DNA from 2 places in the Anaerobacillus sp. QJM3NY_17 genome. Region 2 is predicted to be linked to the other one. Evidence: a T-box and tRNA genes for the amino acid it is inferred to sense, from the RefSeq annotation. Region 2 holds a T-box; the other holds one or more tRNA genes.
What was found. A T-box is a leader RNA that pairs with one kind of tRNA and senses whether it is charged. The one in region 2 lies ahead of AC0VYV_RS15460 (valine--tRNA ligase), so its partner is inferred to be a tRNA-Val.

Region 1 (12,706 bases), 1.3 Mb from region 2:
CACTGAAAACAGGACCTATCGCTTTAACTGGTGGGGTCCTCGGTGGATTGTTTGCCTCGTCACTATCCCAACAGGCGCTGCAACTATTCGCCGGAGGAATGCTTCTTGTTGCCTTAACTTTATCATTTATGAAAAAGAAGGAATCAATTCATTTATCACATAACGTTCCTACCAAAGCACTCCCGTTCGTTGGTCTAATAGGATGGTATGATGGTACGTTCGGCCCTGGACAGGCGACTCTTCAAATGCACTTATTTCGTCACAGCGGCATCTCCTACCTTGCTTCGATAGGTCTAACACGATTTAATACCTTCTTAAGTTGTACAGGGGCTGTCATGGTCTATTCACTTAGTGGTCACCTTAACATGGCGATCGCGGTCCCACTTGCGGCTGGCTCTATCACTGGAGCACAAATTTCTGTTCGAATGGCCAATAAACTTTCTCTTGTGCAAATAAACTGGTTGCTTCGCTCCATGACCATTTTGTTGATTCTACAAGTATGCTACAGCTTATTTAATACACAATTTTAGGAGTGATTAACATGGTTATCGATTATATTCGTCTCCACCACCTTCAAATTTGTATACCAAACGACCAGGAGGAACTTGCGAGGAATTTCTATATAGGGATACTTGGCTTTGAAGAAATCGAAAAACCAGCTGTTTTAAGAAAAAACGGAGGCTTCTGGTTAAGAGCAGCAGACATTGAATTACATGTTGGGACCGAAAGTACTATTGTGCCAGGGAAAAGACATCCTGCCTTTGAAATTCATAATCTGCTAGAAGCAAAGGCACATTTAGAAAAACACCACATCCCAATACAAAAAGACAAACCAATCGAAGGATATCAGCGTTTTAGCTTTTATGATCCCTTTCAAAACCGAATTGAATTCATTTCACGTATAGGAAAACCCGGCTTATGAGCGAGCCGGGTTTTGTTTCTTATCAGGCTTTGGAATAAAGAGTACTAGCAGAAAGCTTAAGAGTGCCATGACTGCAACTCCTCCATACACCCATTTTAAAGAGGTTGTGAGTCCGTTCTGCAACAAATCAAGCACAGATGGATCAAGGCTGTTACGCTTAGTTTCATCAAGTAATTGATTGGCTGTATTAAGGTTCACATCTCCTCCCGAAGAGCGGTTCGTTAAATATTGTTGAAGGCGGCTGTTTAAAATACCGCCAAGTAGCGCAGCACCGACTGCACTTCCAAGCGTTCGCATGAACATATTTGAAGCTGTCGCAATTCCTCGCTGTTTCCAAGAAACTGAGCTTTGGATGGCTACAATAAATGTTGTAGACGTTAACCCCATGCCAACACCGATAAGAAATGAACCAAAACCTGCAAAGATTGGTCCTAATGCTGGCGTCATCAACAGATAGATCACCGAACCGCTAATAAGTGAAATTCCTCCAACGACTGATGTAATCCTAAATCCGATTTTTATGACGAGTTTCCCTGCTATAGTAGACGCAATTGGCCATCCTATCGACATCGTCGTAAGCGTAAATCCTGCTACAATAGGAGATTTCTCCATTACTCCCTGAACAAATGTCGGAAGAAAGCTAGAAACACCAATCAAAATCATGCCCGTCGTAAACGTTACTGAATTCGATATGGCGATAACCGGATCGCGCCATATACCAAGAGGCATTAGCGGCTCTTTCGCTTTAAGTTCGACTCTAAAAAAGATCGCCATAGCTACGAATGATGTACTTAGAAGGGTGAGGATAGGTAAGGAAGTCCACTTCCAGTGAACGCCTCCTTCAATCAAGACGACCATCAATGCACTGATCGATACAAGCAAAAGGATGGCACCAGAGTAATCAATCGATTTCCGTTCTTTATCAATCGATTCATGAAGCAAGAGAACAACGCCAACTAACGATAGAACTCCGAGAGGAATGTTCATCCAGAAAACCCATGACCAATCAATGTACTGAACAAAAATACCGCCTAGAGCCGGGCCTGCGATAGCCGATATTCCCCACACGCTAGCAAGATACCCTTGAATCTTTGCCCGCTCCTCCATCGAATACATATCACCCACAATTGTAAGTGCTATTGGTTGTACGGCCCCTGCTCCAATTCCTTGAATAAGCCTGAAAAGGATAAGCGCTTCCATCGACTCCGCAAATCCACATAATAAAGATCCTATTAAAAAAATGACAATACCGATCGAATAGATCGGTTTCCTACCAAAGAGATCTGAAAGTTTACCAAAGATAAGGACCGTAATTGCAGACATTAATAAATAGGCTGAGAAAACCCAGCTAAACGTCGAGAATCCACCAAGATCGCTCACAATACCAGGCATCGCTGTTGAAACGATTGTTCCTTCGATCGCTGCCATGAACATTCCAATAATAATGGCTCCAAGTACGAATGGTCGATTGGTTTCCTTGTTTTGGATACTTGATGTGATTTGATTTGTTAGCGATTTCATTTTATTCATCCCCATATGTAAAAATCCCGGTAATAGTACCGGGATAAATGCTTAAGACTGTCTAACTGATGACTCATGCAAATAACGATTAACAAACTTAAGAAGCGCTCTTCTTGTTAGAATGCCTTTAAAAATATTCTCATCATCGACTACACAAAGAAACGGATGATCAATTGCTAGCTTTAACCCTTTGAAAAAACCGTCCTTTTCATTAATACAAGGTATTTCTGTATTCATAACTTCTTCAACAACTAATTCACTTAATTTCTCGAATTCAATTCGCTCGATGCCTAGAATCGAATCAAGGATGAGCGGCTGACTAATTAATCCCTTTAGACGATATTCAGTATCTAATACTGGGATAGACGAATAGCCTGATTTAATCAAAATAAGCATCGCGTGCTCCAAAGGATTCGTCAGCTGAACATGTGCTACTTTTTCTGCTGAAATCACAAGATCTTGAATTCCTGTTTCATACAAATTAGGTAATTCCATATGTTTTGCCATTTAAAACGTCCCCTCAAGCATGATTCGCCCTGTAATTTTTCTCTAATGAAGGTCTGTTATTATAGTAACATGAATGGGGATTGTCCGTTAACTATTGATTAATGTTCATAAATCATTTTACGAGTCATACCTCCATCAACGACTAAATTCTCACCTGTGACAAAATCATTTTCTTCATTCGTTAGGAAGAGACAGGCACGTCCAATATCTGATGGCTTTCCAACTCTTTTGGATAGATGCTGCTCATGATCCACGTCACGTAAGGCATCATAGTCTTCTACTTCAATCCAACCCGGGCTAATTGAATTGACAGTAATATGATCATCTGCAAGGGACACTGCTAGCGCATGAGAAAGCGCTACGATTCCTCCCTTAGTAGCAGCATATGCTTCACTGTTCGGTTCTGACATCGTCGCTCTCGTTGATGCAATGTTAACGATTGAGCCACCGTTATTTCTTCTCATAAGATGAGCAGCGGCACGAGACCCAAGGAATACGCTTCGTAAATTGGTGTTGATGACGTTATCCCACTCTTCTACACCTAGTTCATCCATATGTTTAAATGCTGTTAGGCCAGCATTATTGATTAAGATATCTAGTTGCCCATACTTCTCTTCAACTTTATGAAAAAGCTGTTTAATGGATTCTGGTTTACTTACATCTGTTAAGATAATGTCACCATAACCTCCATGCATTAATTCTGCTGTTTCTTTGCAACCTTCTTCATTCACATCGGCAAGAACAACGCGATAGCCTTTATCGGCATAAGCAATCGCAACTCCCCTACCGATTCCATGTCCAGCACCTGTTACTACAACGACTTTTTGCATCAAATAACCTCCTAAAACCAGTTTTTACGTTTGAAATAAACGAGCATTAAACCAGTTATGATAATCATGACAATCCATACGGCTGGATAACTCCATTCCCAGCTTAGCTCCGGCATGTTTTTGAAATTCATGCCATAAATTCCTGCTATGAATGTTAACGGAATAAAGATTGTTGAAACAATCGTTAGTACTTTCATAATCTCGTTCATTTTCATACTTAAGCTGGAATAGTACACATCCAGTAAACCGTAAAGTTGGCCTCGAGAAGTCTCCACCATATCATTTGCTTGGACAATATGATCGTGAATATCCTGCAAATAAAAGGAAATGTCCTCTTTTATATAAGGGACTTTCCGATTAATTAATTTGTTCACGACTTCTCTAACTGGCCAAACCGTTTTCTTAAGCTGCAGAATTGTATTCTTATATTGATTAATATCTTGTAATGAATGATTATCAGGATCTTCCATAATCATTCCTTCTAACTCAGCTATACGATCATCCATTTCATCCATAATGATCAAGTATTGATCAAAGATTACATCAAGTAGGGAATAGTAAAGAAAATCCGCCCCACTCTTTCGAATTCTCCCTTTGCTTTCCTGAAGTTGTAAACGAACTGGATCAAATAAGTCACCGCGCTTTTCCTGAAAAGTGACGACTGTGTTCTCCATTAATATAAAACTCACCTGTTCGATGTCAAGATCAGTACTTTCAGGTGATAAATCAAGCATCTTTACAATCGAAAGTAAGTGATCTTCAAAAAAGTCTATTTTCGGTCGATGATCCGTATTTAAAATATCCTCTGTCGTTAAAGGATGAAGTCCTAATTTTTTACTAATCTGATCTACCAACTGAACATTATGTACTCCATTTACATTAATCCAAGCTACTTGATCAGAGTCAATCAATGTCTTTATTTTATCTATCGAAACATCTTCAAACTCTTCCATTCCATGAGAGTCAAATGCGATAGCTGAAACAGTGACTTCCTCCGTTTGCTCATCTCCTATATAAACAAGCGAGCCTGGGGGCATTCCTTTTTTTTGAGTTCGATTTCTTCTAAGTTTTGTACGAATCCCCATTTGATTCCACCTCAATTCTCTTCTAAAATACCCTAAATTAATGTATTGAAAACACGAAAATCTTTTCAATTTTCCTGTTAAGACGCATGTCCAACAATAATTCAGCATAAAAAAAAGCCCATTAAAAAGGGCTAAAGCACATCTTCTTTACGAATGATCTCTTCATACTTTTTCCAGAACATTTCAAGATCAGACTTAGAAGAATCTGTCTTAATAGCATTCCACACAACTATCATAAATAAAGCAAGTCCAAGAAATAAAGCGGCTAATGATAATAGTACAGCTACCATCAAATCCCCCCTAAACGGTTCTTTCCATTTTATGATGGTAAATGCACTAAAATGTTAGAATAAACAGATAATACTTGATTCTTTATTCTAACTAGGTTATGTTACGAAAAACATCTTTTTCATCAAACAAGCACTTATTATCAAAAAGCAGAGTATAAGGAGGAGCATTATCATGGATCACTCTCGAAAAGATATTAAACAAATTGAAGAAAAGGCTAAAGAAGATCAGCGCCGTGCCGAGAAAGCCAAAAAAGTTGTGAAAGAAGCACAAAAAAGCGCCAATCCACAAAGAGAACACAACGAATTCTCATCGAAACAATAACAAAAGGACGCCTTCTAATTGGAAGGCGTCCTTTTGTTATTGTTCTGTATTCAATTCAATCAGATTGCCATCAGGATCAGAAACAAAAATTTGGGCAAAACCACTTTTACTCGTTGGATTCTCATAAACCTCTATCTTTTTTTCACGCAGCCACTTCAACGTATTATCATAACTAGTAACACGAAAAGCGAAATGCCCTTCCCTGGATGATAATGAGGTTGAACCGCGAAGCGTATTAGCATCAGGATACACAATTAAATGAAGCTGTTGTTGACCGATTTGAAACCAGGCGCCTGGAAAATCAAAATTGGGGCGCTTCATTTCTTTCAAGCATAATATATCTTTATAAAACTTTTTTGCCCGTTCAAGGTCTGTTACCGCCAAACTAACATGATGAATTTGCTGCACTTCAATCAATTTTGTCCCTCCCGCTCTTTACTTCTTGATTCTCTTGATTACTACCTAACTTTTGACTTGAAGGTAAACTAATTCGAAAAACAGTTCCTTTGCCCTCTTGGCTAGTAACATCAATGCAACCGCCGTGTTCCTTAATCACTTTATAGCTTACCATTAATCCTAGCCCAGTTCCTTTTTCTGAAGTTTGATAGTAAGGTTCACCCAGTCGATTAATCAGATGCTTGGGTATTCCCACGCCTTGATCTTCCACTTCCACAATTACTTCTTTTTCTCTATTTTCCAAAAGACTGATTCTAAGTTGACCGCCATGTGGCATGGCTTCAATGGCATTATTCATAATGTTCGTAATGACCTGCTTAATGTGTGAGCTGATACAAACGCACTGAATATCCGTATGACTATAAACTTCAATTATATCAATACTATACTCAGCAGCCTTTTTAGATAGGCGCTCAATTAAATCTCTCATTAGATGATTCATGTGAACCGTTTCGTACGAAACAAACTCTCTTTTTGATAGAAGAAGAAATTCATTTATCGTCTCCTCTAGCTGTTCCATTTCAACCCCAACTACTTTAAGAAGTTCTTGATTAACCGCTTCATTTCCATCAAGCATTTGAAGAAAACCTTTCACTGTTGATAGCGGGTTTCTAATTTCATGTGCTACCCCTGCCGCAAGATCACCAAGAACGTGGCTTGTTTCCGTCTTACGTAGATGTTCTTCCGCATTCTTAATCTGAGTCACATCTCGAATAATGACAAGATGATGCTGAGGATAGATGTGGTAGCTTAATGTAAAACTAAATGTTTGAACGACACCTGTTTGATCGTTCATTATTTTTCCTTCGCCGCTTCTCCCTAATTCAGCAGGATGATCCCACACAATATCACATTCTTTTTCTAATGAAGAATAATGCTTATCAACGACCTCGTTCTCTTGTAATTGAAATAGGTCGCAAAATGCCCCATTAACTTTTACAATAATCCCTTTATCATTTAGGATACCCATACCATCTAGAGCTCTTTCAAACAATTGACGAAACCGCTCTTCACTTCGCTTTAGTTCTGAGAACATTTGTTTTCTCTCTGTAATATCACGGTATATGGTTAAATACAAATCTCCATATCCGCTTTTCTTCGTTGTAAACTCAAGCTGTTTCTTTTCTCCGCCGAGCATTGTGAATTGAAGATCGCCTCTAATTTCACCTTGTTCTTCTAACGTTTTTTGAAACGATTTCCCCATCTTAATATCGACGCCTTCAAGAAAATCAAATAAATTATACGTTTTCATTTCATTTAAACTGACCTTAAAGATTTGACAAGCAGCAGGATTCGCGTCTACAATCATCCGATCTTTGTCCCAAATTAAAATACCATCTAGCGCATTTTCAAAAATGTTCGTAAATTTATCTTTGCTTTCCATCAACTGGTCAAACAATACCTGCTCTTCGGTAACATCGCGAATAATTGATAAATTGTAATCTCGATAAGCTTTATACGTTATCGATAATTCAACGGATTTCCGTTTGCCATTCTCAAGGAGAACAGGAAGCTTCTCCACTACATATCCCTTTTCAATCAAATTCTTTCTCATTTCTTCCAAAGTTTCAAGCCCCTGAGGTGCAACATGATGTCCAAGCTTCATAGATTGAATCGATTCCATATCAATTTCAAAAATATCACAGCATGCTTGGTTGAGTTCAATCAAGTTTCCCTCTTGATCTGAAAGCGTCATGCCATCTCTAGAATGATTAAAAATGTGATCAAGCTTTCGACTTTTTTCAATCAATTCGAGGTGAAGATCATTCTTTTCCAGTTCAGAGCCGACTTCAAGCATGGAAAATGTTTGCTGATTCGTTTTTTTATATTCCATACGCGGTCTCCTTTTATGTGTAATAGTCTCATTATACCATCTCGGGGCATTGAGCATAGTATTTAACTCCTAGACTCATCATTTTACTGGATGATTTAAATAACCTTTTCCTTTATCGTGTAAAACTCAGCCACTCACATATCTTCAGATGAATAGACATGAATGACCACTGAACCTTCAATCACTTTTGCCCTTATTAGGATCGGCTGATTAAATTCATTTCGAAAGGAAAAGTCTGGTCCGTACCAGCTCACGGTAGCATCTCTACCAGGTCTCACATATGGAACACTTCTACTATGGGAATAGCGTTCTAAAATATGGACGCCCGCTTGATCTACTGCATTAAAAAGAGTAGATGACACTTGACATATCCCCCCACCAATTCCTTCAGATAACTCTCCTTTTACAATGACTGGAGCTGGTAAATAGCCCTTCTCTTTTGTTCTTTTTCCAACTGTTCGATTGAAAGAAAACGTTTCTCCTGGGAATATTACAGCATTGTTAATCGCCTCAGCCGCTAACATAATATTCTTCGTTCGCTCCAGATTCCCTTTCCTAAAATAAGTAACAAACCCTCCCACTTGTTTTTTTCTAATGGATGATAAAAGCTCTGCGTTTACTTTTGGGTAAAGAATGGTGAGATCTGGTTGAATCCAAGTTGAACTATTGAGGTATAGACTATGAAGCAAATTCTCTCGAAAAGCGCCTCGATGTAACTTGTATCCATTGACTCCATCGACAATAGCTCCTTGGTTATCAATGTAGGCATTTACTGGAGACTTTGAGATAGCTACATCTACTTCATCCATTAATTCCTCCACCCGATCTGCTTCATAAAAAGGATAACCAAGGTCTTTTGAAAATAACTCTTCTTTCTTAATCTGATAAGTCTGTGCTCCTTTTTGGTGAATCGTTATGTGATGGTTTGAAATCGATGAAAACGCTATGGCCAAAGTTAGAAATAAGTGCACCTTTACCATTCCCCCTTCTGAACTCGATCGTAGTATGCTTCATTTTAGGGATTAATAAAATAGCATACATCAGAATCGCTTGAGCAAAATAACTATGATGACTATACACAAGGGGGGGAGCTAATGAAGCGTTTATTCACTTATTTAATTTTATTATGTACGCTAGTCATTCCTACACGCGCTATAGCTGCCGAACCTTTTGATCACCTTCTCCCTATCGATAGTGAAATCAAACTTCTGCCATGGGAAAAAGCAAATGAGCTCCTCCCTCGGAAATCGATTTTTACAATGATTGATATTGAAAGCGGGAATTCATTTCAAGTTCAACGGAGAGCTGGTAGTAAGCACGCAGATATACAACCGTTAACGAGTAAGGACACAAAGGTTTTAAAAGCGATTTATCAAGAATGGAGTTGGAAACGAAGGGCTGTCATTGTGCTATACGAAGGGAAAATGATTGCTGCTTCCATGAATGGAATGCCTCATGGAGCTGGCGCATTAGATAATGGATTTAACGGACACTTTTGCCTTCACTTCTTAAATAGCACGACTCATCGCACCCCTACACCAGATCCCGCGCATCACTTAATGATTCTAAAAGCAGGAGGACAGTTAGATCGCTATTTAATGAAGCGGACCCCTGAACAGCTCGTTGATGTTCTCATGCTGGCGATCAATAACACAGATGCTTCTTTATTAAGAAGAATTGTTTCTACACCTTTATCTGAGAACGAATTAATCGACCTCTCTCGCTTGTCGTTTACAAAATGGAAAGTGATCAAAACAGATCAAGCTGAACAACAAGTCAAAACCAGAGTCGAAATTTATATAAAAGATGCTGGTGTTATTACAACAACGATTGATTTCGCTGCACGACAAGATCCGATCACAAACAAATGGCAACTCGAAATACCAAAATTACTCGAAATTTCAAAAGACTAACAAGGAGTGACATAAATGGATCGTTTTGAACAAGCTTATGAAGAGTATGTTAAAAATAGTGAGGCATATCATACTCCACCAGAGGCAAATTCCACCCATATTACGGCTGTCCGCAAAAATGAGGATGGAGATTTAATTGCTTTTAAAACAAACACGGGAGAAGAGCTAGATTATGTCCAGGCTTTAGACGCTGCAAAGAATGGTCAACTTTCGGGGGTAGATGTATTTCAAAAGTATGGTAGAGAAATTATTCGAAGTGAGCCTGATGGTACGAAAGAAAATAATTTCGATCATTTACCAGAATTTTAAGGATGTCCGATCTCACTCCTCCGTTTACTTCTTGATCCAATGCAAAAAAAGTGGCACCTCAATGAAGTTGAGGTGCCGCTTGGAATGTATTATGTATGGTGATCCGTATTGGGCTCGAACCAACGACCTCTACCCTGTCAAGGTAGCGCTCTCCCAACTGAGCTAACGGATCAATTAAGACATTTATAAATATACATGAAGTTCTAAAGAACTGTCAATCCTTTCATGGGAAAATATTAGAAAAAAGGGCACCGAAACGATGCCCTTTCATTTATCCGATTCGTTCTTCTTTATCTCGCTTTTCACGCTCTTCTTTATCAAGGGATTCTTCTCGATCACGCAGACGATGCGCAAGGCGACTAGATGCATTTGCCGCAATGCTGGCGATGAGATCATCAAGGAAGGTGTGAACACTTTCCCCTACTTTTGTATCAAGCTTTTCGATGATACCAAATTTTTGTTTATCAAGGTGACCGAATGTCGTAACCGCAATACTACCGTAGCCGAATACGGCGCCAAGTGCGATTGTTTCATCAACACCAAATAACCCTTCATCCGTCTCCACAATGGATTGAAGTGGTTCAGAAAGCTTCCCTTGTTCCGCTAGCTTATCTAGTTCAATTCCAACAAGAACCGCATGCTGGATTTCTCGTTTTGTGAGAACAGCCTCAACACTTTCGACACAGTCCTCCATGGAAAGGTCATCTACATATGGGGATTGCATTTCGTAAACAATTTCTGCAATATCCTCGATTGTAACGCCACGTTCTTTTATTAGGGCTTTTGCTGCTGCTTCTGTTTCTCTACTATGGATGCGCTTCTTCATAATAAGACCCCTCTCTGTAAACGATAAATAATTATGTGTTAGAATCATTATATCACTAATGTTTTTTACATTGTCAAACAATCAAACTATTTCAACAATTTTACGGGAGGCACTGCAATGAATCGAGGTACATACAAAGATGAAAGCATCTACAGTCACTATTTAAATGAAGAAATTCCTTTCCAAGTTTATTTACCATATAATTATTCACCACTATACAAATACTCTTTTCTTATCGCTAATGATGGGAGCGATTACTTTAAATTAGGAAGACTTGGCCGCACAGCCGATGAACTAATTGAAGATGACGAAATTGAAGAGCTCATTATTGTAGGGATTCCCTATAAAAGTGTGGAAGATCGCTGGAGAAAATATCACCCAGACGGAGAGCAGTCAGATGATTATCTTCGTTTTCTTGCGAATGAACTTGTTCCTTATTTAGATGAACAGTATGCTACCTACCATCTTGGTTATGGAAGAGGATTAATTGGGGACTCTTTAGCAGCTACAGTCGCTTTGCGCGCTTCTCTTGACTATCCAAGAACGTTTGGTAGGGCTATCCTTCATTCACCATATGTAGATGAGGCAATCATGAATAAGGTAGAGGACTTTGCCGAGCCTGAGTTGCTATCTCTATACCATATTATCGGAACAGAAGAAACAGAAGTACCTACAACAGATGGGAAAACAAAAAATTTCATTAATCCGAACCGTAAATTAAATAAAATTATAAAGGAAAAAGATTTTGATTATTTCTATGATGAATTCGAAGGCGGTCACCTTTGGAAGAACTGGCAACCGGATATGAAACGCTCTCTTTTACACATGTTTAAACTCTAAGTGAGTCAATCGTTTCTTATTTTTGAATTTTTGGTATAATTATAAATGGAACATTATATGACTTGTCATTAATGGCAATCGAGTATATTAACCAGGAGGGAATGGAATATGAAATACGGCATTGCAATTTTCCCATCGAAAAAACTAGCAGACGTTGCTAACTCCTTTCGAAAACGTTATGATCCGCACTATGCGCTCATTCCACCACATTTGACTTTACGCGAGGGCTTTGATGCAACGGAAGAAGAGATTCAGAAATTAACACCTGTGCTACACAAAATCTCTGATGAGTCTAAACCTTTTTCAATGCATGTTTATAAAGTAGGATCTTTTAACCCTGTTAACAACGTGCTTTATTTTAAAGTGAAAGACAATGAAGTTCTTGATGATTTGCATAGAAAGTTAAATCCTGAAGAGGCACTTTCGGAACGTGACTACAACTTTGTTCCTCACATTACGATCGCACAGAACCTTTCGGATGATGAACATTCTGATGTATATGGTAGCTTGCAGATGAAAGATGTTAATCACGAAGAAACGATCGATCGCTTCCAGCTTCTTTATCAATTAGAAAATGGTATGTGGACCGTTTATGAAACGTTCCATCTTGGCAAAGTTCGCTAATGGAAGTGAAAGTCGTTCAATCGAAGAAAGAGTTGGATGATGCTTTTCAAGTAAGACAGACTGTTTTCGTTGAAGAGCAAAAAGTACCCGCTGAATTAGAAATTGATGAGCACGAGAAACACGCTTATCACTTTGTAGCTTATGATGATCACCAACCTACAGCTGCTGGTCGTTTTAGAGTATTAGATCATATAGCTAAAGTTGAACGAATCTGTGTGCTAAGGGACTATCGTAAAACAGGCCTCGGACAGATTCTAATGAATTCAATTGAAAAACATGCGAAAGAATTAAACCTTAAAGAAATGAAGCTTAATGCACAAATGACGGCTGTGGGGTTTTATGAGAAACTCGGGTACACAACAGTTTCTGAAGAATTTATGGACGCTGGGATACCTCACGTCACAATGATAAAAGCACTATGACACTG
Region 2 (12,706 bases):
CAATAAAAGGGCTATACCACGGATCCATTGGAACAAGGATTCGACCAACAATAAAGTAAGCAGCAAAAAAGAGAAGAATACGATCTGGAATAAGCATATAGGTGATATCTGAAACAAAAATAATCACAAGAAGCGAAATCAATCCATAAGAAATGATCAATTCTTTTGACCATCCCACTAAAAACGGTGCAATCGTAAAAAGAAGTGCCGTAGCGAATTCAACACTGGCGTAAATAGGTGAAATGCGTGACGCACAGCCTTTGCATTTCCCGCGCTGGAATAAATATGAGAAAACCGGCACAAGCTCAAGCAGTGAAAGCTCTCGTTCACATGTTGGACAGGATGAGCGAGGGGCCACAATCGATCGTTTGACAGGCACCCGCAGACCTACGACATTATAAAAAGACCCAAGCGCAAGCCCAACTAGAAATAAATAACTATGTAAAATGCCCCCCATATGTTCCCCCCCCCTCTTCGAAAGAGTTTAGTAGGTTAAGAAAAACGGTATGTATATAAAGTGATTTCAGGATTAATAGTTGTTTTAATGCTATTAAAGTGAAACGAAAATCACCTTACCCATATATCAACAAATATTAGAAATGCGGTTATGGCTATTTCCAACAAAGAAATTTTCAAGAAAATGTACCCCCACCGACTACAAATCACTTACCAACCAACGATACTCAGAACATCTTCCTACTTCAAGACCGTACAACCCTGTGTTTTAAGTAAATTGTTGAACCCGTTCCAATTGAACGTTCCAAAAGGAATTCTTATAAAATCCCCGTTCTTCACAATTCGTGAAGAACGGGGATTTTCTTATTTATCCAACATAGCTCGCAACGCGGTTTCGCCCCTGCTGCTTTGCTCCAGTGTACATCGCTCGATCCGCGTTTCGTATCAACGTTTGCGCATCCTCTCCCTGATCAGGAGCCGTGGCCACACCAATACTAGCCGTTACGTAAATAACCTGGCGATTGCCGTTATCGAGATCATTATAAATTTCAAATGGACGATCCGCGATGGAACATCGTAAATCTTCTGCTACTTGAACACTCTTCTTATGAGAATGATTTTCTAGCAAAACGACAAACTCTTCTCCACCAAATCTTGCAACGGTGCCTCTGCCTCCAATTTCTTCTTCAAGTCGATTTGCTACCCCACAAAGCACTTCATTTCCACTAGGATGACCAAACGTGTCATTCACTTTCTTGAAATGATCCAGGTCGAGCAGAATGATAGAGAACGGATCAGGCGTTTTGTCAAAACGCTTGTATTTCTCATCCAATAACTCCCCAAAAAACCTGAAGTTGTATAAATTCGTTAATGGACATCGTTCACTTCGCCTTTTCGTCTCTTCATAATGCCTAGCATTATCAACAGCAACGGCTAAATAGTTAGCTAGTATTTGCAGGACAAGAATGTGATGTTTCTCATAAGAACGGACGCGGTCTGAAGCAAGAGTAATGATGCCTACAACATTTTTATTCCGCTTCATTGGGACGGAAATTACTGAGTTGGCAGCATCAGAAAGCACACCTTCCGTAAGATTCTTCCACTGAGACCTCTTCGTATACAAGCGGCTTCGTCCGCTTCGCCACACCCTTGAACTGATACCTTCCTGGTATAGGTTACTTTCTTCTTTTGAAACGATGCCACGCTCATTCTCATATCGTTTAATAACCGTTAGTCGCTTCACATGTTCGGCATCCATAATATAAGCATAATCCACAAGAAACATATCTTTCACTTCATTTAAGAAGACATTTAATATTTCATCAGTATCGAGAGATTGTGTGATTTGCTGTCCTATTTCACTTGTCTGCTGAAGAAGATTATTTACTTTTTGGCTGGAATAATAGAGCCTGAGCATAAGAGAAGCCAGTATAAATGGTACGCCTACAAAGAAAATAGCGACTGTACCTAGATATGTATGTAGCATATATAGTAAGAAGCCAACAGGAAGAGTCACCCCAGTTGATATCGCTTCCCAGAGCATATCTTTACCAAAAAATTTAGTATCAGCTTCTTTGTAAATATAAATTTTTAAAAAATGTAGGAGAATTTGATTTACAACTATAAGCGATAAGATGTATGCAATTGAAGGAACGAGCTGCGTAATCGCATCACCAGAGAATTCACCTACTGAACCACCGAGTAAATAGAAAAGTCCTCCGGAAACGAGTGAAACAAGCATAAACATCAGCATGTTAACAGGATAACGATGACTATCTTTTTTTGTGACACGTAAGTTTAAAAGAAAAACGAGTATCGCTAACTGAGTTAAGATCATTTCGACAAATAGACCATACCTTAAGAACACAGCAAGCGAGATCCCCTGGATAAAAAAAAGGTCAGTCCCCTTTACATTAATTGGAATCATAGCAACAACAGCAAGAAGCACAAACAATGCAAGAACATCTGCCCAATTTCCTGATAATACAGGAGGAAAGAAATAGAACGTTGCAAAAATGAGTAGTGGCCAGAACAAAAGCCATACCAACCAAACTTTACGTTTCATTAATGCAGTCAATTGTTTCCCCCTCCATCTTCCAAACTCAGGAAGAATATTTTTCCATATTAATGTGGTTAAGTTCTATTTTAGCAAAAAATGGCGAAAAAGTCCTAGCTTTTTCTATAAAATTCTAATTTTTTAGAAAACGGCGAACTTCAGAGACAAAGTAAAGAGAGCCCGTTATCAGAAGCAGGTCATTTTCAATCATCTCATCCATCATCACCTGGATGGCTTTCCGCCAGTTTTCCTCATATCTCTTATTAGCAAAAGTCGCTTTATTCGACAACTCCTCACCTGATATAGCTCTTGGAAATTCAAAGGTAGTAAACGAAATAGTCTCAATTAGAAGATAAAGTGGTTTTAGCATCGATTCAATATCTTTATCACCAAGAGCACTAAAGATAACATGTATGCGTGTCTCAGGGTAATGCTGCTTAAGCGTGTTAGCAAGACTTTCGACACCTTCCGGATTGTGCGCACCGTCCACAACAATAGTCGGATTTGAACGAAGCTGTTCAAATCGACCTGGCCACGTTGCTCTCTCCAGTCCGCGCTGAATCATATCCTGTTCAATATGTAGACCATAGAAAACACGTAAATATTCAAGTGTCATAAGCGCTGCGCCTGCATTTTTTACCTGGTGCTCACCCTTCATCTGAATGTGTAGATTTTCTAGTTTACGGTAAGGTGATTGAAAAGAAAAACGCTCCCCTTCCTTATCACTCATTTGCTCCTTAATAGAAAACTCTTCATTCAATCGATAAATTTTCGTCTTTTTCGATTTGGTCGTTTCATGTAAAAGAGTGAGTACCTCTTCTTTTTCAGCAGTTGTCACAAGAGGAACCCCTGACTTAATGATCCCCGCTTTTTCATAAGCAATTTGCTTAATATCACTCCCAAGGATGTGCGTATGATCGTATCCGACATTTGTAATCACACTTACAAGCGGGTGAATAATATTGGTTGAATCAAATCGTCCGCCAAGACCAACTTCCATCAAAACAAGGTCTGGATAGGCAATTGTCCCAAAATATAAGAGAGCGATAACCGTAATCACTTCAAATTCAGTTGGTGACCCAAGCGGAGAGACAGCAGCCATCTCAACAAGAGGCTGAACACGATTGCATAGAGCAACTAAGTCTTCTTCATTAATCGGTTGTCCATTAATAGCGATTCGTTCGCTAAACGATTCAATATAAGGAGAAGTAAAGCTTCCTACTTCATATCCTGACTCTTCGAGCACCGTCCGCAAGTACGTAACGGTTGATCCTTTTCCGTTCGTTCCGCCAACGTGTACCGTTTTTAACCGTCTTTCTGGATGATCGAGCTGATCCAGCATCCATTCCATACGCTCTAAACCTGGTTTTATGCCATGATTTAATAAACTATGAATCCAACTCACCGCTTCGTCATATGAGTGAAACATGCGTCCCGCTCCTTCCTTAAAAGAAGACGAATCTCTAAAAGAGATTCGTCATTTTCTTATTTTTTTAGTTCGTTTATACGAGCTTCTACGTTGCTTCGTCTCTCAAGATAATCCTTTTCTTTCGCTCGTTCTTCTTCGACGACTTTCTCAGGAGCTTTGCTAATAAAGCGTTCATTAGCGAGCTTCTTCTGAACACGATCAACTTCAGAATCTAGCTTCTTCATTTCTCCTTTTAGACGCTCGATTTCTTCATCAATATTGATTAACCCTTCAAGCGGCAAGAATAATTCAGCTCCAGATACAACAGCCGTCATCGATTTTTCCGGTGCCTGAAGTTCCGCTGAAATAGTCAAGGTTTCTGGGTTACAGAAGCGTTCGATGTATTGACTATTTTGCTCAAGCTGTTTCTGAGTATCAGCTGATTTCGGCTTAATACGAAGTTCAATCGGCTTGCTTGGTGCCACATTCATTTCAGCTCGAATGTTACGTACTGAACGAATAACTTCCGTTAGAAGCGCCATATCAGCAGCAGCTTCTTGGAAGTGAAGTTCTTCGTTCTTTACTGGCCAGCTTGCAACGGTAATCGATTCACCTTCATGAGGAAGGTGTTGCCAGATTTCTTCAGTAAGATAAGGCATGAATGGATGCAGAAGACGCATCGTTTGATCAAGTACATAAGCTAGAACAGAACGAGTTGTTTTCTTAGCTACTTCGTCTTCACCATAGAGCGGTAGTTTAGCCATTTCAATATACCAATCACAGAAGTCATCCCAGATAAAGTTGTAAAGGTAGCGACCCACTTCACCAAACTCATAGTTATTAATCAGGCGCGTCACTTGTTCAATCGTATCGTTTAAGCGAGTTAAAATCCATTTATCAGCTGTCGATTTTTCACCTGTTAAATCAAGTTCTTCATACGTCATGCCATCCATATTCATTAAAGCAAAACGAGAAGCGTTCCAAATTTTATTAGCAAAGTTCCACGTAGACTCTACCTTTTCCCAATAGAAACGGAGATCCTGACCTGGTGATGAGCCAGTGGATAGGAAGAAACGAAGGGAATCAGCACCGTACTTCTCAATGACATCCATTGGATCGACACCGTTACCGAGCGATTTACTCATCTTACGTCCTTCAGAATCACGTACAAGTCCATGAATGAGGACGTCGTTAAACGGGCGCTGCTCTGTAAATTCAATACCCTGGAAGATCATACGAGCTACCCAGAAATAAATAATGTCATAACCCGTTACTAGAACGTTTGTTGGGTAGAAACGGTTAAAGTCTTCAGCGTCTTCGTTTGGCCATCCCATTGTAGAAAAAGGCCAAAGCGCTGAACTAAACCACGTATCTAGAACATCAACGTCTTGCTCCCAGTTTTCAATATCAGCTGGCTCTTCCAGTCCAACGTGGATCTCTCCAGTTTCTTTATGATGCCACGCCGGAATACGATGCCCCCACCAAAGCTGTCTTGAAATACACCAGTCACGAATGTTCTCAATCCAATTTAAATACGTTTTTTCAAAACGCTCAGGTACAAAGTTCACTTTGTCGTCTGACTTCTGAAGAGCAATCGCCTGCTCAGCAAGAGGCCCCATTTTAACAAACCACTGTGTTGAAAGATAAGGTTCGACAACAGCACCGCTTCGCTCAGAATGACCTACGGAATGAACGTGCTCTTCAATGTTAAATAAGATTCCTTTATCCTGTAAATCTTTCACAAGTTTCTTACGGCATTCAAATCGGTCCATGCCCTTGTACTCTCCGGCATTCTCATTCATTGACCCATCTTCATTCATTACGAGAATGCGCTCAAGGTTATGACGGTTACCAATTTCGAAGTCATTCGGATCGTGAGCTGGAGTGATTTTCACAGCGCCTGAACCAAATTCCATATCAACGTAATCATCCGCAACAATTTCAATTTCACGACCTACAATTGGCAAAATCGCTTTCTTGCCAACTAGGTGCTTGTAGCGCTCATCTTTTGGATGAACCGCAATACCTGAGTCACCTAGCATTGTTTCAGGACGCGTTGTTGCAATTTCGATATGTCCTGAGCCATCTGCAAGAGGATAGCGCATATGATAGAAGTGACCAGTTACTTCCTGGTGAATAACTTCAATATCTGAAAGGGCCGTTTTTGTTTGTGGGTCCCAGTTGATAATATATTCACCGCGATAAATTAAGCCCTTCTCATATAGCTTCACAAATACTTCACGTACTGCATCAGAAAGACCGTTATCAAGTGTAAAACGCTCTCTTGAATAATCTAGAGAAAGACCAAGCTTCGCCCACTGGCTACGAATAAAATCCGCATACTCTTCTTTCCATTCCCACGACTTCTCTAGGAACTTCTCTCGGCCAAGGTCATAGCGCGAGGTACCTTCTTCGCGGAGCTTCCCTTCAACTTTTGCCTGTGTCGCAATCCCAGCATGGTCCATTCCTGGAAGCCAGAGAACATCATATCCCTGCATACGCTTTACACGCGATAGAATATCTTGAAGCGTTGTATCCCAAGCATGCCCGAGGTGTAGTTTACCTGTAACGTTCGGCGGGGGGATTACAATTGTATAAGGTTCTTTATCTTTATCACCTGTTGCCTCAAAAAATTTGCCATCTACCCAATACGGGTACCATTTCTGCTCTGTTGCCTTCGGGTCGTACTTCGTCGGCATCGTTAGCTCTTTATTCGCCATTGTCACTCTTCCTTTCCATTCAATAAGTCTCAGGACATTTCTTCGGCTTTCCTTGTTCTCTTTCCACGAAGGTGTAAGCTTTTTAGACAACAAAAAAACTTCCTCCATCCTTAGGAAAAGGACGAAAGAAGTATTTTCGCGGTACCACCTTTATTTACAGCTAAATAAACGTTAGCTGTACGCTTCATTCGAATAACGGGATTACCGGATTCTCCTACTACTCGTTCAGAGAAACAGCTCAAGGGCGACTTCGAATGCTACGATCCTGAGAAATCTTTCAGCAAATGACTTCTCTCTCTGAAGGGTTCACATTCTACTACTCCCTATCTTTGCCTGTCGACTATTTGTATCACTAAGTTTACCTTTTTGATTCGAGATCGTCAAGATCATAAGAGCCCTTTTTCTTAGCTTAGCCAGTTCGCTCCCGCCTTAATCACCCAATTCCAACTTCCCACATAGTCTATTTGTAACAATAACTGAAAACAAAGGGGAATACCTGATATGAAAAAACGGTTTGGTGGAATGAATCGCTTTCAGATCCCACCCTCGTTATATAAGTTCAGAGATATTTGCGCTCAGTTCGTACCTCCGTTTATTGTGTTTCAAACGATCCGAACAATCCTTTTTCCAACATCTATAGATGTACTCATATTAATAATCCTTGTTGCCTTAGAAGTGTGCTTTTACTTTGAATGGATCTAGAAGCTTTCTAGAACGTTATTTATCCCATTCATCACTTCTATTTTTTTCGTAAATAGGCGGACATGCTTAATATGTGGCCATTGTTGTCGGTTTTCATTAAATAATGACACGCTATTAAAAACCGACTCTGGAAAATATAAATAGCTTGCAAGAAGCTCCTTTTCCTCATCATTAAGAGAAAATTGGGCTTCATATCTGGCAAGATGAGCAGTTGTGGCAGCAGGGTTGAATTGAAAAGGTTGAATAGATGAGCGAATAAAATAAGCAACATCCCTTATAGGAGTATCGCTAACTGACTTTTCGAAATTAATGAAATACCCTCTCCCCCCGCTTGATACATAATGAGAAGGAGAGCATTTTCCGTGACAGAGAACACTTCGATACCGTTTTGTTTCCAGAATTTGCTCATACCAGTCATCTAATCTTCTTTTCGCGAGCTCACAATACCTCATCAGCATGTGAAAATGTGATACAAAGGTAAGCTCAAATGGCGAAAGATAAATGCGTTTTTCAATTTGACTTACGTATTTCTCCATTTCAAATTGTCTACTTTCTCTTAATAAAACCATTTTCTGATACGACTGTTTGATCACTTCTTCAGAAAAAGCTTGCTCTTTAGCAGTATAGCCATGTAATTCAGCTAGGTTATGAACGAGAAGCTCATTTTTCTGAGCCGGACTTGTTTCCCTTTCATCTACCCATGGCGTTAAATAAACGATGTTGTTCCCTTGATAAACGAAGGAATCCCCATACTTTGTTCGAACAAGCGGTACATAACCTTCGAATTTCAGCTGTTTAAACCGCTCCTCTAGATAAAGCATACGATCCATCTGTTCTTTACTAAGCTTCGTTTTTTTTAAAGCAAACGCGCCTCTCTCTGTTTCGATCTTTGTGATTTTCCCCATTTGTACAACCCGTTCAGGATATAAATCATATTGAAATAAGAGTGCTGGATCGCTCATTAGAAGGTAACCCTCCTATCTGAAAGGGAGAGCTCAAGTTCCCTTAACATATCTCTATTTGCTTCCCACTTATCAATAAACTCTTTCATGACCTGATCAGGGTCATTCATATTCGATTGCAATGCCTGAATACACTCCTGCCACTCCCATGGAGCAAAAATAGCCTGAATAAGTCTGTGTTTCATATCGTCTTCCACGCCATTCACTAACGCTTCAAAGCATTTTACAAAATGATGGGAGTTTTTAAGAGCATACCAGGATTGAACTTCTTTCCTAATAACTTCGGAAGCAGAAACAGGTGATTCGTCGCTACTTTCAAAGTAGATTTGGCCTAAAACCTCTTTTAAAACTTGGTGAGTAAATGGAATGAATGGAAGCGAATAACACACCTCAAAATTCAGACGCTTTTTCACTTCTGGAATAAGGTTAACAAGTAACAAGTATTGTTCCTTATACGTTAATTTTATAGATGATAACTCTTCTAACGTCTTACGATAAGGGAAATCTAATGTAAGAGTAGCCTTCTCATCTCCGGTACTTAGTAGTGTCGCAAGTAAATATCCTTTCATTTCAGGAACGACGTCCAATGGGTAAACTTCTTCTACATGATCATGTATAGTCAAATAATCGTTTTCTATTCGGATAAATCCTTTCCCTTCACTTGTTCGAATCATTCGATTACAAAGAAGTCCATGTTGAGAAAAAAGACGGTCACGGAAGTTGAGATGATACTCAAGCAAATCCCGATCCCGCCAGTATGATAGTTTTCTTTTACCTAAATGGGTCATGATCAATTGTGGTTTCTCTAACCATTGGACAACTTTTAGATCATACTTCTCTTCAATGATCGCTACGAGATCCATTTCAATTACCCCTTTATCCCCTACCTTATTTGCAACATTCCAAAAGGTAGGGGCAGCAAACAATTTAAGTTAACGATTGACAGGAATATATAAGATCTGTCCTTCCTTCACTTCATCTTCCTCAAGTCGATTAACGCGCGCAAGATGACTTGGTAGGACTCGATAGCGTTCCGCTATTTCGGTTAACGAATCCCCAGGCTGGATAATACACATCTTCATTCTCGAAAATTGTTCTTCTTCTTTTGTCAGCATACTTGTAAGATAGAGCGCATTTTCTTCGCGCGGTGCTTGATTCCGGTTTTCCTGACGCTCTTGTTCCTCCTCTTCATAGTTATAATGATCGTCTTGATATGACCTCGTTTCTTCTACGATTGGCTGGTTATTATATTCATTGGAACCATCCATTTGCCTAGCCATTCTCGTGAGAAAGTCATACGTGGGTTCCGGCTGCTCTTGATCATCGTTCTCTAGTTCATTTACTTCATATGAGTCTGACTTAGCTCTCATACCTACTTGTGGAGCGCGTAAATGATAGGCCTGTTCCAATGATTCTTCCTCATTGTCATCAACGTATTTAATATCATTCTCCCAGATTGCATCTTCCTCTGTTGTATAATCCTCTGTCCCTTCGTCCTCTTCTACAACGTATAGTTCAGCTTCGTCCTCTTCCACACGATTTTGATCCCCCTGAATGCCACTAATGGAAATATCTGCTTTCAACTGAAGGCAATTCTCTTCCACTAGAGAGTAATCAAACGTGTCAACCGTAACGAAAATTTCCTCGAGACTCCTTATACGGCTTGCTGGAATCGTAATATCAACAGGGAAACGATGCCCCATTGACGCTGTACCATCTTCTCTAACGTTCACCTCATGAATGGAACGATAAGGGGAAGCTTCGTTAATAACTTCCTCATCTGTTTGGTCACGCTGCAAATATTCACCCGTTAAATATAAACAGCCTTTCACAGCTACATAATCCTCATACTCTTCAATCGAAATTTCAGGGTCAAGTGAGATAGATAGAACCTCTTCAACTTCCTGTCCTTTCTTTAACCAGACCTGCTCCTCCACGGAGAAATGCAAATATGAGCCTTCAGGCATGCCTTCTCCTCCTTTCAAACATTATCCATACATTACACATGTATGAGTGATTCACAGGATTATGTCTAAATTGAAAAAGAATGAAGAAGTTTTCAATTTCTTATCATAGAAAAAGCTACCGGCAAATGCCGGTAGCTTTAGGTTAGACTAGTTTAGAGAAAGCCGCTTCTGCAGCCGCAATCGTTTCATCAATATCGTGATCTGTATGGGCGGTTGACAAGAACATTCCTTCAAATTGAGAAGGGGGAAGTGAAATCCCTTGTTCAAGCATTTCTTTAAAATAGTTTGTAAAATGTTCAAGATTTGAAGAGGATGCTGTTTCAAAATTAATCACATCTTCATTAGTAAAGAAGAAACCAACCATCGATCCTGCACGATTTACTGTATGAGGGATATTGTATTTTGCAGCAGCTTTTGAAAGTCCTTCTCCAAGTCGCTCTGCTTTCCGTTCAAATTCCTCATAACTTTCTGGTGTGAGTTGCGATAAGGTTTCATACCCAGCCGTCATAGCTAGCGGATTTCCACTTAACGTTCCCGCTTGATAAATCGGACCGCTTGGTGCGATTTGGTCCATGATTTCTTTCTTACCGCCGTAAGCGCCAACAGGGAGCCCACCGCCAATAACTTTACCTAGACACGTAAGATCGGGTGTAACATTGTAATATCCTTGAGCGCAATTATACCCAACGCGGAAGCCTGTCATAACTTCATCAAAAATAAGAAGTGTGCCATTCTCTTCCGTTATCTTACGAATTTCTTCAAGATAGCCCTGCTGTGGTGGGACGACCCCCATGTTACCTGCTACAGGTTCAATAATGACGCCGGCAATGTCATCTCCAAATTCTTTGAATGCGTAACGTAAGCTTTCAAGATCATTATATGGAACCGTAATCGTGTTTTTCGCAATTCCCTCAGGTACGCCAGGACTGTCAGGTAGCCCAAGCGTTGCAACACCTGAACCTGCTTTTATTAATAACGAATCCCCATGACCATGATAGCAGCCTTCAAACTTAAGGATTTTATTACGGCCAGTATATCCTCTAGCTAAACGTAAAGCACTCATAGTGGCTTCCGTTCCTGAATTCACCATACGAACAATTTCAATAGATGGGACTCGATCAATCACTAGTTCAGCTAGTTTCGTTTCATACTTACTTGGTGCACCAAAGCTCGTTCCAAGCTCTGTCACAGCTTTAAGGCGATCAACAACCTGTTCATCAGCATGACCGAGAATAAGTGGTCCGTACGAAAGGACGTAATCAATATACTCATTTTGGTCGATATCATAAATTTTAGATCCTTTTCCTTTTTCCATAAAAATAGGATCCATACCAACTGATTTAAACGCCCTAACTGGACTGTTCACACCACCTGGCATTACTTTAGATGCTTCTTGAAAAGCTTCCTTAGAACGATCAAAATTACCCATTTTTACAACCCCTCTCTTTCAGTTCTATTGATCTAGCCAGCGAGCAGCATCTTTCGCAAAATATGTGATAATTAAATCTGCTCCTGCGCGCTTCATGCTTGTTAATTTCTCAAGGACAACCTCTTGTTCATTTAGCCACCCGTTCTGACTCGCAGCCTTTATCATGGAATATTCCCCACTTACATTATAGGCAACCATCGGTAGAGGATAACGATCTTTCAGTTCACGAATGATATCAAGATAAGAAAGAGCCGGTTTAACCATTAAGAAATCTGCCCCTTCTGCGATATCGCTCTCTGCTTCTCGAATAGCTTCGAGTCGATTAGCAGGATCCATTTGATACGTTTTACGATCTCCGAACTGCGGAGTACTATGAGCCGCATCGCGGAAAGGACCATAGAAAGCAGATGAGAATTTCACAGCATAGCTCATCACCGGGACGTCAACAAAGCCCGCTTCATCAAGACCCTTGCGAATAGCTGATACAAACCCATCCATCATATTCGACGGTGCAATCATATCTGCTCCAGCTTTCGCTTGAGAAACCGCTGTTTTAGTAAGTAACTCTAGAGACTGGTCATTTTGTACATACCCGTTTTCGATCACACCACAATGGCCATGATCCGTATATTGACAAAGACATGTATCTGCAATAACAGTTAATTCAGGAAACGCTTCTTTAATTTGTGCAATAGCTCTTTGCACGATTCCAGTATCACAGTATGCTTCTGATCCAACCGCATCCTTGTGATTTGGTACACCAAACATCATAATTGACTTAATGCCAAGGTCAACAACTTCCTGTACCTCTTCATTCAAACGGTCTAATGAATAGTGATAAACACCAGGCATAGAAGGAATTTCGCGTTTTACATTCTCTTCTTCAACTGCAAATATGGGATAGATGAAATCCTCTTTATGTAAATAGGTTTCTCTCACGAGTGATCTCATTGATTCAGATCGTCTTAAACGACGATGACGATGAAAGTTTCCTGTTTCCATTATA

Region 1: it encodes a tRNA-Val, which carries the amino acid that the T-box ahead of AC0VYV_RS15460 (valine--tRNA ligase) is inferred to sense. The anticodon was not compared.

Annotation. Positions count from the first base shown of each region.
Region 1 covers NZ_CM149685.1:1,667,653-1,680,358, reverse strand. The annotation lists gene AC0VYV_RS09030 (sulfite exporter TauE/SafE family protein) at 1-530, shown strand, start outside; gene AC0VYV_RS09025 (VOC family protein) at 542-922, shown strand; gene AC0VYV_RS09020 (MDR family MFS transporter) at 917-2,443, opposite strand; gene cbpB (cyclic-di-AMP-binding protein CbpB) at 2,495-2,950, opposite strand; gene AC0VYV_RS09010 (SDR family NAD(P)-dependent oxidoreductase) at 3,049-3,780, opposite strand; gene corA (magnesium/cobalt transporter CorA) at 3,792-4,865, opposite strand; gene AC0VYV_RS09000 (hypothetical protein) at 4,997-5,155, opposite strand; gene AC0VYV_RS08995 (hypothetical protein) at 5,328-5,477, shown strand; gene AC0VYV_RS08990 (VOC family protein) at 5,514-5,885, opposite strand; gene AC0VYV_RS08985 (PAS domain S-box protein) at 5,887-7,767, opposite strand; gene AC0VYV_RS08980 (VanW family protein) at 7,902-8,738, opposite strand; gene AC0VYV_RS08975 (hypothetical protein) at 8,862-9,680, shown strand; gene AC0VYV_RS08970 (DUF3892 domain-containing protein) at 9,696-9,989, shown strand; tRNA gene AC0VYV_RS08965 (tRNA-Val) at 10,086-10,161, opposite strand; gene AC0VYV_RS08960 (phosphatidylglycerophosphatase A family protein) at 10,261-10,815, opposite strand; gene AC0VYV_RS08955 (alpha/beta hydrolase) at 10,933-11,655, shown strand; gene AC0VYV_RS08950 (YjcG family protein) at 11,764-12,279, shown strand; gene AC0VYV_RS08945 (GNAT family N-acetyltransferase) at 12,279-12,701, shown strand.
Region 2 covers NZ_CM149685.1:2,934,082-2,946,787, forward strand. The annotation lists gene AC0VYV_RS15445 (prepilin peptidase) at 1-457, opposite strand, end outside; gene AC0VYV_RS15450 (sensor domain-containing diguanylate cyclase) at 824-2,533, opposite strand; gene AC0VYV_RS15455 (bifunctional folylpolyglutamate synthase/dihydrofolate synthase) at 2,646-3,941, opposite strand; gene AC0VYV_RS15460 (valine--tRNA ligase) at 3,998-6,640, opposite strand; T-box leader at 6,755-6,979, opposite strand; gene AC0VYV_RS15465 (phosphotransferase) at 7,339-8,304, opposite strand; gene AC0VYV_RS15470 (hypothetical protein) at 8,304-9,167, opposite strand; gene spoVID (stage VI sporulation protein D) at 9,237-10,271, opposite strand; gene hemL (glutamate-1-semialdehyde 2,1-aminomutase) at 10,414-11,700, opposite strand; gene hemB (porphobilinogen synthase) at 11,725-12,702, opposite strand.